Regions from separate parts of the Haloactinospora alba genome, predicted to be linked through region 1. Evidence: riboswitches for the same ligand, from Rfam matches in the RefSeq annotation. Region 1 holds a riboswitch; each other region holds the start of a gene.
The links. Region 1 has a riboswitch for cobalamin ahead of FHX37_RS00170 (ABC transporter substrate-binding protein). Riboswitches for the same ligand answer to the same signal wherever they lie in the genome.

Region 1 (4,207 bases):
GGTGGCTGCCTCGTCAGCGAGTTTGGACGGGTCGTCGAGTTCCGCGACGCGCAGGTAGGCCCGACGCGCGGCGGTGCGGTCGCCGTCGAGCTCGGTACGGGCCAGCTCCCACAGCGCTGCGGTGCGGCCTTGGACCGCCGCGTCCGCAGCGAGCTGTTCCGCCTCCGAACGGTCTCCCGCCCGCAACCGCAATGCCGACGCCTGAACCAGGCCCGCCGGATCGTTCTGCGCGCGGTGCAGGGCCTCGGCGTGCGCGTACCGGAGCCGGTCCTGCGCGGCACGCGCGAACGTCTCCTTCCCCGGGATGTAGAGGTTCTCGGAGCAGGCCGCCTCCCAGAGGGAGGCGGGCGGGCAGATCCAGCCGCGCGTCTCGCGCCCGTGCTGTTTCAGGTAGTCGGCGAGTTCGTAGCTGGGATCCTCCTGGTACGGCCTCTTCCGCGCTCTCGTCAGGGGGCCGGGTATCCCGTCCAGGGGCTCTCCGAGCTCGGCCGCCACGGTGTCGAACCAGCCCTTGTCCAACGCCGCGCGGTCCTCGTTCGACAGGTATCCCATGGCGGCCTCGCGCAGGAAACCGCGCGGCAGTGGCAGGTAGACGTCGCCGAGCCGGTGGGCGTCCATGGCGGCCTCCAGCACCGCCCGCGCTGCAGGGCTCGCGTGCTCGTAGCGGCGCAGCAGCTCCGGTGCGCCGGCGAGGGTCTGGGTGAGGCGCCGTTCCGATGCGTAGGCTGCGGCGCGCCGCAGCCGCAGGTCCGAGGCCACCAGGTCCTCGTTGGCCCGCAGCTCGTCGCCGGTGAAGGCGTCCGGCATCCGGATGTCCTCGGCCTTCTCCAGCAGTGTGCCGACCGGGGAGCGCCGGTTCCCGGTCAGTTCCGCCCAGTACTGGGGCCACAGGGAGCCCAGTACCAGCACCGGGCCGCGCGCCGGATCGGCGAGCAGCTCCTGCAGCGCCTCGGCGACCCCGCCCCGTTCCCCGGGCCGCAGGTACATCTGGGCCTCGTTGAGCCAGATGGCGGTATGCGGACGCACCCGCCCCTCCCTCAGCGCCTCGACCACCGCGCCGGGGCGGTCCGGGGTCAGCGGGTGCCACATGCGCCAGTCGGGAGGCAGGGCGGCGTGCAGCGCCTCCCAGCACGCGCGGGTCTTCCCGGTGGAGGAGCGGCCGACCACCATCACCATCCGGCTGGTCCGGGACGCCCCGGACACGGCGGCGCGCAGGCGGTCGTCGACACGCGGCCGGTACAGGTAGGGCGGAAGCGGGGAGGAGTCCTCCCCGCTTCCGGTGTCGAGTGCCTCGTGCACCTCGAACTGCAGCGCGTGGTGGTCGGAGAGATCGCCCAGGGGTATGCCGAGCGGGCTGCGTTCCGGAGCCATGCCGGAACCGTAGACGTGCTGGACACCGACAACCGGACCGTGGAACGTGCCGTTTCTGAAGTCCACGTGGTCGCCGCCGTAGCGCTCCGCCATCGCACCCGCCTTCCCCGCGCGGGAGCCCCGCCGCGCCGTCCCACAGTGGGCCGCTCGGTCCCGCGCGGTCCCAGGATGCGGGAGGAACACCCCACCGGGGAACCCCGAGATCCGCCACACGGGGGGTTGTGGCCCGATCCGGCCACTGTCCCCGGCCCCGCATACAACGAAGTCGCGGCGGGAACCGTTCTGTTGGGTAGTGGAACGGGTTCGGGTCCTCCCGGGCCGCGGCGGAAGGAGGTCCGGGCATGGACGTAACCGGCGAGCTGGCCACTTCAGGAGCGCGGGCGCTGGTTCGAGCTATGGCCACGGACCGGTGGCCGGAGGTGCGTGACCGGGTGGCCGTGCTGCTCGGGGACGGGCGTGAGGACGTGGCGGCGGAGTTGGAGCGTTCCCGCTCGGAGGCGCTCGACTCACCGGAACTGGCCAGCGAGGTGGTCGCCGAGTGGCGGCCCGCGCTGTGCCGCCTGCTCACCGACGACCCGGACACGACCGCCGCGGTGCGTGCCCTGCGTGACGAGTTCACCCCGCCTCCCGGAACGGACGCCGGGAACCGGGTCGAGGGTGACGTGCGCGGAACCGCGGTGCAGGCCGGAACTGTGCACGGCGACGTCTCCGCCCCCTCCTACGGCGGCGACCACGTCGACTTCCGCGGGTCCACCTTCCACGGCCCGGTGACGGGAAAGTCGCCCCCGCCGCCCGCCCCGTAGACACCCCTCCCTCACAGGGAGCGGCGCTCCCGCACGCACCGTGCTCACCGGTGACACCCCACACATTCGGACTCGCGTTTTCGCTGGTCACGACGTTCTTTTCCGGGGATGTTCACCGTGGGAGGGTTGCGGCTTACCTCCCGTTATGAGACGTTCTTCCGCGTTGTCGTAGTGAACGGGAAGCCGGTGGGAATCCGGCGCGGTCCTCGCCACTGTGACCGGAGGACACTCCTCCACGGCGCCACCGGGCGCGTTCGTCCCGGGAAGGCGGAGGGGTGTGGGGTGGTGACACCCGGCTCCGGGAGCCAGGAGACCGGCTACGGCTGTCCGGTTGCCCGAACCACGAAGGATGGTTGGCCCGCATGCCAGCACACAACGCGTACCCCGCCGCGGCGCGCCGCATCCGGAACGCGTCGCTCGTGGCGCTCTGCGCCGCCCTCACCACCGCCTCGTGTGGTTCCCCCGAGGCGTCCTCCGACAACGCCGGAGGCGACGCCGAGACGGTCCGCAACTGCGACATCGACGTCGAGATCTCCGCCGAGAACCCGCCCGAGCGGGTGTTCGCCGTGTACCAGCCGGCCATCGAGATGGCCCACGCCCTGGGGATCAGCGACCGGCTGGTCGGCACCGCCTACCTGGACGCGAAGGTCATCGACGACTACGCCGACGTCCAGTCCGAGCAGAAGTACTACCCGGAGATCCCCAGCCGGGAGGAGATGCTCAGCCGCAAGCCCGACTTCGTCCTGTCCGGGTTCAACGACGTCTTCACCGACGGGAGGTTCGACACCCGCGCCAGCCTGCGCGAGCTCGGCGTGGAGAGCTGGATCTTCAGTCCGCTGTGCCCCAGCGAGGACGGGCGCGGCGACCAGGCCATCGACCCCTCCACGGTCACCATGGACAGCATCTACGGCGACCTGCGCGACCTGGGCACGGTGTTCGGCGTCGAGGACCGCGCCGAGGAGGTCGTGGCCGACATGGAGCAGACGGTCGCCGACGTCGAGGACGCCGTTCAGGACGCCGGGTCCGAACCGGAGGTCATGGTGGCCCGGCCCAGCGACGACGGGTTCCGCGCCGCCGCGGCGTCGGACTTCGCCACCGAGATGATCGACCTCGCCGGCGGGACGAACGCCGCCGCCGACGTCAAGGACGAGCGGCACGCCAACTTCGGGACCGAGGAGATCATCGCCCGCGACCCGGACCACATCTTCGTCGACGTGTGCTGCGACGCCGACATGACCGCGGCCGACGCGGCACCGTCGGTGGAGGAGATCACCTCCGACCCGGCGTTGGCCAACGTCACCGCCGTCGAGGAGGGCAACGTGCACGAGTGGACGTTCGCCGACCGTTCGGCCGGGGTCCGCAGCGCCCGGGTCGTGGCGGACATCGCGCGCACCATCCACCCCGACCAGTTCGACACGCGGGACTGATGGCGGCCCCCGCGACCGGCACCACGTACGCGGGTGCGGCCGCCCGAACCAGCCAGCACGAGCGCACCTCCGAGGCGGGGCTACTGCGCGGTGCCGGGGCACGCGGCGCGGGGCTGGCCGTGGCCGCCCTGGTGACGGCCGCCGTGGCACTGGCGTCGCTGCTGGTGGGACGCGAGGTGCTGTCCCCCGCCGACGTGTACGCCGCCTACGCCGACTTCACCGGTTCCGACACCGACCTGATCGTGACCCACCTGCGGGTCCCGCGCACTCTCGCCGGTGTGGGGGTGGGAGTCGCCCTCGGTGTCGCGGGGGCGGTGGTGCAGGGGGTGACCCGCAACCCGCTGGGCGGGCCGGGGATTCTCGGGGTGAACGTCGGCGCGTCCCTGGCGGCGGTGCTGGCCATCACCTTCCTCGGCGTGACGGCGGTGAACGGCTACGTGTGGTTCGCGTTCGTCGGCGCGGCGGTGGCCACGGTGGTGGTCTACGGGGTGGCGTCGCTCGGCTCCGACGGTGTCACCCCGGTGAAGCTCGCGCTCGCGGGTGCGGCCATGTCGGCGCTGCTGGGGTCGGTGACCTCGGCGGTGATCCTGCGGGACCGGACGAGTC
Region 2 (4,207 bases), 1.2 Mb from region 1:
GGAAGAACGTGGCCTTCGCGTTGTACTCGGCGAGCGCGTCGAGCAGCTCCGGGGTTCGCGCGCCGGGGCCGTCGTCGAACGTCAGTGCTATGCACTTCGCGGCGGCGGAGGAACAGTCGACGGAGTCGTCGCGTTCGGGAAGCCTTCCGGGGACACTCCCGTCGGCGGTGTCGTCCTTGGGAGGAGTGGCGGAGTCCTCGACGGCGGAACCGGGGCTGGGGTTCGTGGCCGCGGACTGTGCGCGTTCCCCGAGGTCCGATAGCAGGGAGGTGACGTCCTCCTTGGGGATGGTCGCGTTCACACGCCCCGCACCGGCTGGTGCGATCTGCCCCTGGTCGAACTCCACGACAAGGTCACCGTCCGGGTTGAACCCCATCGAGTCGTAGAGGTGCAGGATGGGGTGGAGCGTGGAGGCGTCGACTTGTTCCTCGTTCAGGGAGTCCTTCACGAGACTGTCGAGCTCGGCGAGGTCCTCCTGGTTCCCCACGAGCTCGGTGGAGTAGGCGGTGTGCCCGCTCGTGGCGTCGTACCAGTAGGTGGTGTAGCTGGTGCGCTCCCCGTCGGAATCCTTCTCCTCCTGCACGAGCCGGACCGCGACGACGTCCTCGGTCGCGACGCTGATGTCCCAGTCGATGGTGAGACTCTCGGCGTCGGCGGAGGCCGAGGTGAAATCGGAGACTTTCTGGCTTGTGGCGTCGTCGAGGCGTTGGGTCAACGGGTCGGCGTTGGGGATCTCCGGGTAGGAAACGTCGATCTGCGGGCCCTCATCCGAGGTCTCCTCCCGTTCGTCCAGGCCGGTTACCTCCGACGGGTCCACGCTCGTGAGCTGGTCGGGTTCCCCATTGGGTTTCTCCGGTTCCTCGCCGGGGCCGCTCGTCCCCCTGTCGTCCGGCGAGCACGAACCGATACTCAGGAGAAGGAGGACACTGGCGGCTGCTGCGGTGTACTTCAGGGACGACGACACGGGCCTTGTGAAACGCCGCGGCGTGACGAGGCCGCGAAGCGACGCGCGGAGATCGGCGAACTCGTTTCTCACGGGCAGACGTCTTTCACATCGATGGAGCGGCCATGTCCGGTGTGCAACCCCTCGCACCCTGGGCCGGGTCCAGTGGGGCAGCCAGAGCTCATAACGGCTTCCCAGACGAGCCTAAAACGTCGAAACGCGGAGGGGAGAACGCGACCCGTAATACCACGGGCAACATTCGTTCTCGAATGCGCAAAATCCTGCAGGAGGGCGCACTGTCCCGCGGGGAGGCGCTGCCCGGGAACTCCGCACCGCCAGCGGGTCGGGTGGGACACCTCTCCCCCCGGGGAGGGCGGGGCCGCCGCGCCCGAATCCTCCGGTGTGGTCTATAGTGGCGAACGCGGTTGGTACACACGCGGCTACGCCCGCGCGTGTCGTAAGAGGGAACCCGGTGGGAGTCCGGGACTGCCCCGCAGCGGTGAACGGGAACGAACGTCACCACAAGCACTGGACACAGTGTGTCTGGGAAGCGGTGACCAGTAGGAGGGTGCGGCAGAAGCGCCGCGCGACGCCCGTGAGTCCGAATACCTGCCACCGCCCGTGGGCGCTCCCGCGCCCGCGGTGGTCCACGTCCCGAGGGAGGACGGCGGGCTCAGGCGGCGTGTTCGCCGTGTGTTCCTCGCTGGTTCTCCCCGAGTTCGTGGGCCCTGAGGCTGTTTTCGACGAGGGAGAGAAGAAGCCATGGAACGTGACGATACGCGCCGCGGTGGTGATACACGATGACGACCACTGTGCACGGATACCCCAGAATCGGGCCGAACCGCGAACTCAAGCGGGCCAGTGAGTCCTACTGGGCCGGAGAGATACCTGCGGCGGAGCTCGACACGGTCGCTTCCAACCTACGACGTGGTGTCTGGGAGACCCTCCGTGACGCTGGTGTGCGCGAGATCCCGTCGAACACGTTCTCCTACTACGACCACGTTCTCGACACCGCCCTGCTCTTCGGGTTGGTCCCCGAGCGCTTCGCCACGGTGGCCGACGGCGCCGACGGGCTCGACGCCGAGCTGCGGCGGTACTTCACCATGGCCAGGGGAGCGGAGGACGTTGCGCCCCTGGAGATGACGAAGTGGTTCGACACCAACTACCACTACCTGGTCCCGGAGCTCTCTCCGCGGACACGGCCGCGCCTGGACAGCACCAAACCGATGGCGGAGTACACCCAGGCGCGGGAACTGGGTATCGAGACCCGGCCCGTCGTACTCGGTCCGCTCACGCTATTGCTGTTGGCGAAACCGGCATCGGAGGCTCCCGAGGGGTGGCGTCCCGTCCAGCTCTTGGCGGACCTGCTTCCCTGCTACGCCGAACTGTTCCGCCAACTGGCCGCCTCGGGGGTGCAACAGGTCCAGCTCGACGAGCCGATACTCGCCACTGACGAGGGACAGGCGGAGCTGGCCGCGTTGGAACGTGCCTACACCGAACTCGGTGAGGTGACCGAACGGCCGGAGATCCTCGTATCCACCTATTTCGGATCGATCGGCCCGGACGCGTTGCGGATCCTCAAGCACAGCCGTGTGGAACGTATCGGTCTGGACCTGGTCACCGCGCCGGAGGGGGTCGACGACCTCGCCCAAGTGTCCGGGATCGGAGACAAGACCCTGGTTGCCGGCGTGGTCGACGGCCGCAACGTGTGGCGCACCGACATCGCCCGGACGATGTCCACGCTGGGCTCCCTCCTGGGGCTTGTCGGCGACGTCACCGTGAGCACCTCCTGCTCCCTGCTGCACGTACCCATCGACGTGGACGCCGAGACGGGGCTGCCCGCGGAGCTGCGGGAGCGACTGGCGTTCGCACGGCAGAAGCTCGACGAGGTGGTTCTGCTCGGCCGGGCACTGTCGGCGGGTGACGAGGAGATCGCAGCAGAGCTGGAACGCGCGCGTGCCGTCACCGACGCGGGGACACCGTCCTCGTTCACCAACCGGCACGTGCGGGAACGGTTGGAGGCGCTGGGCGAGACCGCCACGCGCGGCGGCCAGCGCCGGCGGGAGGAGAACACCACGTCCCCACTCCCGCCGCTGCCAACTACGACGATCGGTTCCTTCCCCCAGACCACGGACGTGCGCAAGGCACGCGCGGACTACCGTGCCGGGCGCATCGACCAGAGCGAGTACGAGCTACGGATGCGCTCCGAGATCGACCGCGTCATCGCCCTACAGGAGGACATCGGGCTTGACGTCCTGGTGCACGGCGAACCCGAGCGCAACGACATGGTGCAGTACTTCGCCGAGCGTATGGACGGGTTCGTCACCACGCAGCACGGCTGGGTGCAGTCCTACGGCTCGCGGTGCGTCCGGCCACCGATCCTCTACGGGGACGTTTCCCGTAGCGGCCCCATGACCGTGGACTGGATCACCTACGCACAGTCGCGTACCCGCAAACCGGTCAAGGGGATGCTCACCGGCCCGGTGACGATGCTCGCGTGGTCCTTCGTCCGGGACGACCAGCCGCTGGGTGAAACCGCGCGCCAGGTGGCGTTGGCCCTGCGGGACGAGGTCTCTGACCTGGAACAGGCCGGAATCCGGCACGTCCAGGTGGACGAGGCCGCCCTGCGCGAGCTCCTGCCGTTGCGTGCCGAGTTCCGCGACGCCTACCTCGACTGGGCGGTGGGAGCGTTCCGGCTGGCGACGTCAGGGGCGGCGGCCAGTACCTGGATTCACACGCACATGTGCTACTCGGAGTTCGGCAAGATCGTCGGGGCGATCGAGGAGCTCGACGCCGACGTCACCAGTGTCGAGGCCGCCCGTTCCCACATGGAACTGGTGGAGGACATCGCCGCCGCGGGCTACGGTCGCGGAATCGGGCCGGGCGTCTATGACATCCACTCGCCGCGGGCTCCCGGCGTGGAGGAGATCGAGACAGCGCTACGCAGCGCGCTGCGAGCGGTTCCACCGGAACGGCTGTGGGCCAATCCCGACTGCGGACTGAAGACCCGGGACTACCCCGAGATCGAACCCGCACTGCGCAACATGGTGGAAGCCGTGCGGCGGGTCCGTGACGGGCTGGGAAGCTAAGTAACGGGGCGGGACGGTCTCCGTCCCGCCCCACCCGCAGCGGCTGTGTCCGTGGGGCCGGTCCGCAACCGCGTCCGCCCTGGGTCCCACGGACCCGGGTCTGCGCCCTCCCGGGCGCAGACCCGGGCGGAGAGGGCGTTGGCGCGGTCCAGGCACGTGGCGAGGGCCGTCTCCC
Region 3 (4,207 bases), 2.5 Mb from region 1:
GTTGCGGCGGCAACGGTGAGCGGGACCGCCGCGGCGGCGGACAGCGCCCTCCAACGCAACGGGATCTCCTCGAGCAGGACGGTGAGCTCGCCGGTGTAACCACGGCACTCCAACCCGCGCTGCATCCGCTGCGCCCGGTCGTAGGAGCGCAGGAACAGGGTACCGCCGAGGCTGCCCACGGACCGTATCCACGCGCGCCGGCTCGCGTAGCCCAACCGTCCGGCCTGACCCGTCCCGATGCGGTGCGCCGTGTCGAGCGTGACGAACACCATGCGGTAGATCAGCGCCACGACCTCGACCAGGGCGCTGGGTACCCCGATCCGGCTCAGCCGCGGTAACAGTTCCGCCAACGGCGTGGTGAACGCGAACAGCAGCTGGCACCACAGTGCGGCCGAGGCGCGGCCGCTGATCTCCAGCGCCCGGTGCCAGCCGTGCGGGTCCCACGCCACCGGGGCACTCTCTCCGCCGACGCTGACCAGCAGCGTCGCCGCACCCGTGAGGATGAACACGAGCGCGGGGGCCGCCACCCGCGCGAACGTCCTCGGGTTCACCCGGGCGGGGCCGAACGCCAATCCCAGCGCGGCGACCGTGGTGAGGGCCGCTCCCGGCCACACCGGCAGGGAGAGCGCGCAGACCAGCAGGCCGCCGCACAGGGCACCCTTCACCGCGGGATGCGTACGGCGCCACGGGCTGCGGTAGGCGGCCGCGTCGATCGCGAGCATCCCGGCCCCGGGTCAGTGGTGTGTGTCGGGGGTGTCGTCGGCGGGTGCGGCCCGTTCGCGGGAGGCCCCGTCGGTCGTGTCCGTGGCGGAAGCGCGGCGCATCCGGGAGCGGGTGCGCGCCACGCCGAAGTAGTACCCGATGACGCCGGCACCGACAGCGGCCTGCAGCGCGAACAGCCCCGACTCGATCTCCCCCGACGGGGCCTCGTACAGCGGCGTGAACCACGGCTCGTAGTCCGGGTTGATCTCGGTGGCCGTCTCCTCCGCCTGGCCGTCCGCGCCACCGAACGGCTCCGCGAGATGGTCCCCGGCGCCGATCACCAGGGGCAGCACGACCAGTGCCGCCACGCCGAACACCATCAGCCAGGTGGTCCAGGTCCGGGGGACGGGGGTCGGTCGGCCGGTGGTCCGTTCCTGCGACATCCTTCACACCGCCTTTCCGCTGCGGGAGTCCTCGGTCGGCTGACCGGCGGCGCTGGTGCCGCCCCGCCGCAGTACGCCGAGGTTGAGCAGTTCGCTGCGGCTCGCCGTGGTCAGCAGCCGGACGATGATCACGGTCACCAGTCCCTCGATGGCCGCCAGCGGGAGCTGGGTGACCGAGAAGATGGACCCGAACTTGACGAACGCTCCCAGGACGCCGCTGCTGGGGTCCGGGAACGCCAGGGCGAGTTGCAGGCTGGTCACCGAGTACGTGCTCAGGCTCGCCAGGAAGGCACCGGAGAACACGGCCAACCCCAGTGAGGTCATCTCGGGGAGGGCCGAGCTCACGGCGCGGACCAGCCGGTAGGCGCCGTAGCCGACCCACGGCCCCACCACGGCCATGGAGAACACGTTGGCGCCGAGCGTGGTGAGCCCGCCGTGCGCCAGCAGCAGGGCCTGGAACAGCAGGGTGACGGTGCCCAGGGCCGCCATGACGGGGGGACGGAAGAGCATCGCTCCCAACCCGGTGCCCGTGGGATGCGAGCAGCTCCCGGTCACGGACGGGATCTTCAGCGCGGACAGGACGAAGCAGAACGCGCCGGAGGCGCCGAGGAGGAGTTTCGCGTCCGGATCAGCGCGCACGGTCCGGGTGAGCGAACGAACTCCGTGAATGACGAACGGGGCAGAGGCGGCGGTCCACGCCGCCGCGTGCTGCCAGGGCAGAAAGCCTTCGGCGATATGCATGCCGGCCGACCCTCTCCAACACCTCGTGGACGGTCATCGCGCGGTCGTGGCCGGTCTCCTGGCTTGCGGGTCACACCGCCCGCCGCCGGCCTTCCCAGGGCGTGTCCCGCGGGACGTCCCCAGTGGCTCCTCTCCGTTCCGTCCGCTGGCAGCGGCGGAGCGGGGCGCCGAGCTTCCCGTTCACAGTGGCGAGGGCCGCGCCGGTTTCGCACCGGACTTCCCGAACACCACGACCTGTCGAAGGTACGTGCGATACGTGCACTTCGCAACGGCCCACAGTAGCCAACCATGTCCCGCGCCCCGGAAACGGGGTCCGGACTCGGAGCGCAACAGCTGCCACAGCGGCGCGAAACCGCAGAACACGGACCCACCCCCGCGGCGGGGCTCGGAAGGGCGTGTACGCTATCCGGGCGCAGCCACAGATCCGAGACGTCGGTACTGCCGTAGGGGAGGGTGATGTGTCCGACCGGGCGGAGAGGGCGCCGGTCGCCGTAACATCGGCGTGCACCGGATGCGGGGCGTGCCTGCTGACCTGCCCGGAGCACGCCATCCGCCCGCACGGCCAGCCGTTGGACATCCTCGCCGAGTTGTGCACCGGCTGCATGGAGTGCGTCGAGATCTGCCCAGCCGACGCGATCATCGAGGTCGGCTAGGCCCTGTTCGGTGGACGCCATCCGTGACGAGCGACGTGTCCAGCGCCGCGCTGGCAAGGCCGAGAAGGGAGGCGGAGCGGGCTCTCTGCCGACCGACGGGAACGCCGCCGGGCGGTGCCGGGGCGTCGTGCGGCGCGGCGGGCGCCCACCGGACAGGACCTGGGAGGCGCGGCGCGCACAACACCGGAACCGAAGGGGACACACGCGACATGAACCGCAACATCCACCCGATCGAGGTGGAGTCCTACCGCATCCTGCGTTCCCGGGTCGATCTGGAGCACCTGCCGCGCCTGAGCCGGGCGGTCGCCGAACGCGTGATCCACGCCACTGCCGATCTGGAGTACGCCGGGGACCTGGTGATGGACGACACAGCCGTGGAGCGCGCCGGTGCGCTGCTGGCGGACGGGGCCCCGGTCGTGACCGACGTCGCGATGGTGGCTTCCGGTGTCACGGCGCGTTCCTGCGTCTGCCACATCTCCGACCCGCGGGCGGCCCGGCTGGCCCGGGACGCCGGGATCACCCGCTCGGCCGCCGCGGTCCGCACGGCCCACGCCGAGGTCGGGCCGGGAGCGGTCTGGGCGGTCGGGTGCGCCCCCACGGCGCTGGAGGAGATCATCGCCCACCAGGTCGACCCCGCACTGGTCATCGGCCTTCCCGTCGGTTTCGTCGGTGCGGCCGAGTCCAAACAGGCGCTGCGTGACAGTGGCCTTCCGCAGGTCAGTAACACCTCGGAGAAAGGGGGCTCGGCCGTGGCGGCGGCCGCGGTGAACGCCCTGCTGTACGGCCCCACCCCATGAACCCCAGAAAGGACACCATGAAACCCCCGTTGCTGCTGGTCGGACACGGAACCCGCGACGACAAGGGCGTGTCCGACTTCACGGCGTTCGTCGACCGGCTGTCCCGCCGGCTCGACGACCGCGAGGTCGCCGGCGGCTTTATCGAGCTCTCCCCGCCCCCGCTCACCGACGCGGTCGAGGAGTTGTACCGCAACGGGCACCGCCGGGTGGTGGCGGTGCCGATGATGCTGGTGGCGGCTGGGCACGCCAAGGGCGACATCCCGGGCGCGCTGGCCCGGGAGAAGGAACGCCACGAGGGGTTCAGCTACGCCTATGGGCGTCCGCTGGGGCCCCACCGCACGATGCTCGGCCTGCTGGCGCAGCGCCTGGACGAGGTGCTGGACGCCTCTGCCGACGACCTCGCCGAGTCCGGCGACACCGCGGTTCTGCTGGTCGGTCGGGGATCCACCGACCCGGACGCCAACGCCGAGGTGTGCAAGGTGGCGCGGTTGTTCCAGGAGGGCCACGCCAAACAGCGCGGGATCGCCTCCGTCGAGCCCGCGTTCATCTCGCTCGCCTGGCCGAGCGTGCCCGAGGGGCTGGAGCGGCTGCGCCGGCTCGGGACGCGTCGGGTGGTAGTGCTGCCGTACTTCCTGTTCTCCGGGATCCTGCCGGACCGCGTGGTGGACCAGTCGGTGGAGTTCGCGACGCAGCACACCGACATGGACATCCGGTGCGCTCCCGTGATCGGTGACTGCGACGAGCTGGCCGACATGATCGTGGAACGCTACGACGAGGCTCTCGCCGGAGACATCCGGATGAACTGCGACACCTGCGTGTACCGTGCGGCGTTCCCCGGGTTCGAGAGCAAGGTCGGCGAGCCGCAGACCCC

Region 2: it holds a riboswitch for cobalamin, as region 1 does, so the genes downstream of both, metE (5-methyltetrahydropteroyltriglutamate--homocysteine S-methyltransferase) here and FHX37_RS00170 (ABC transporter substrate-binding protein) in region 1, are expected to answer to the same signal.
Region 3: it holds a riboswitch for cobalamin, as region 1 does, so the genes downstream of both, FHX37_RS11565 (energy-coupling factor ABC transporter permease) here and FHX37_RS00170 (ABC transporter substrate-binding protein) in region 1, are expected to answer to the same signal.

Annotation. Positions count from the first base shown of each region.
Region 1 is NZ_VFQC01000001.1:32,685-36,891, reverse strand. It holds gene FHX37_RS00180 (hypothetical protein) at 1-1,464, opposite strand, end outside; gene FHX37_RS00175 (hypothetical protein) at 1,713-2,174, shown strand; cobalamin riboswitch at 2,327-2,510, shown strand; gene FHX37_RS00170 (ABC transporter substrate-binding protein) at 2,537-3,601, shown strand; gene FHX37_RS00165 (FecCD family ABC transporter permease) at 3,601-4,207, shown strand, end outside.
Region 2 is NZ_VFQC01000001.1:1,196,205-1,200,411, forward strand. It holds gene FHX37_RS05480 (polysaccharide deacetylase family protein) at 1-964, opposite strand, end outside; cobalamin riboswitch at 1,352-1,574, shown strand; gene metE (5-methyltetrahydropteroyltriglutamate--homocysteine S-methyltransferase) at 1,744-4,032, shown strand.
Region 3 is NZ_VFQC01000001.1:2,574,976-2,579,182, reverse strand. It holds gene cbiQ (cobalt ECF transporter T component CbiQ) at 1-722, opposite strand, end outside; gene FHX37_RS11570 (energy-coupling factor ABC transporter substrate-binding protein) at 735-1,145, opposite strand; gene FHX37_RS11565 (energy-coupling factor ABC transporter permease) at 1,149-1,886, opposite strand; cobalamin riboswitch at 1,918-2,133, opposite strand; gene FHX37_RS11560 (indolepyruvate ferredoxin oxidoreductase subunit alpha) at 2,345-2,539, shown strand; gene FHX37_RS11555 (precorrin-8X methylmutase) at 2,749-3,336, shown strand; gene FHX37_RS11550 (sirohydrochlorin chelatase) at 3,333-4,207, shown strand, end outside.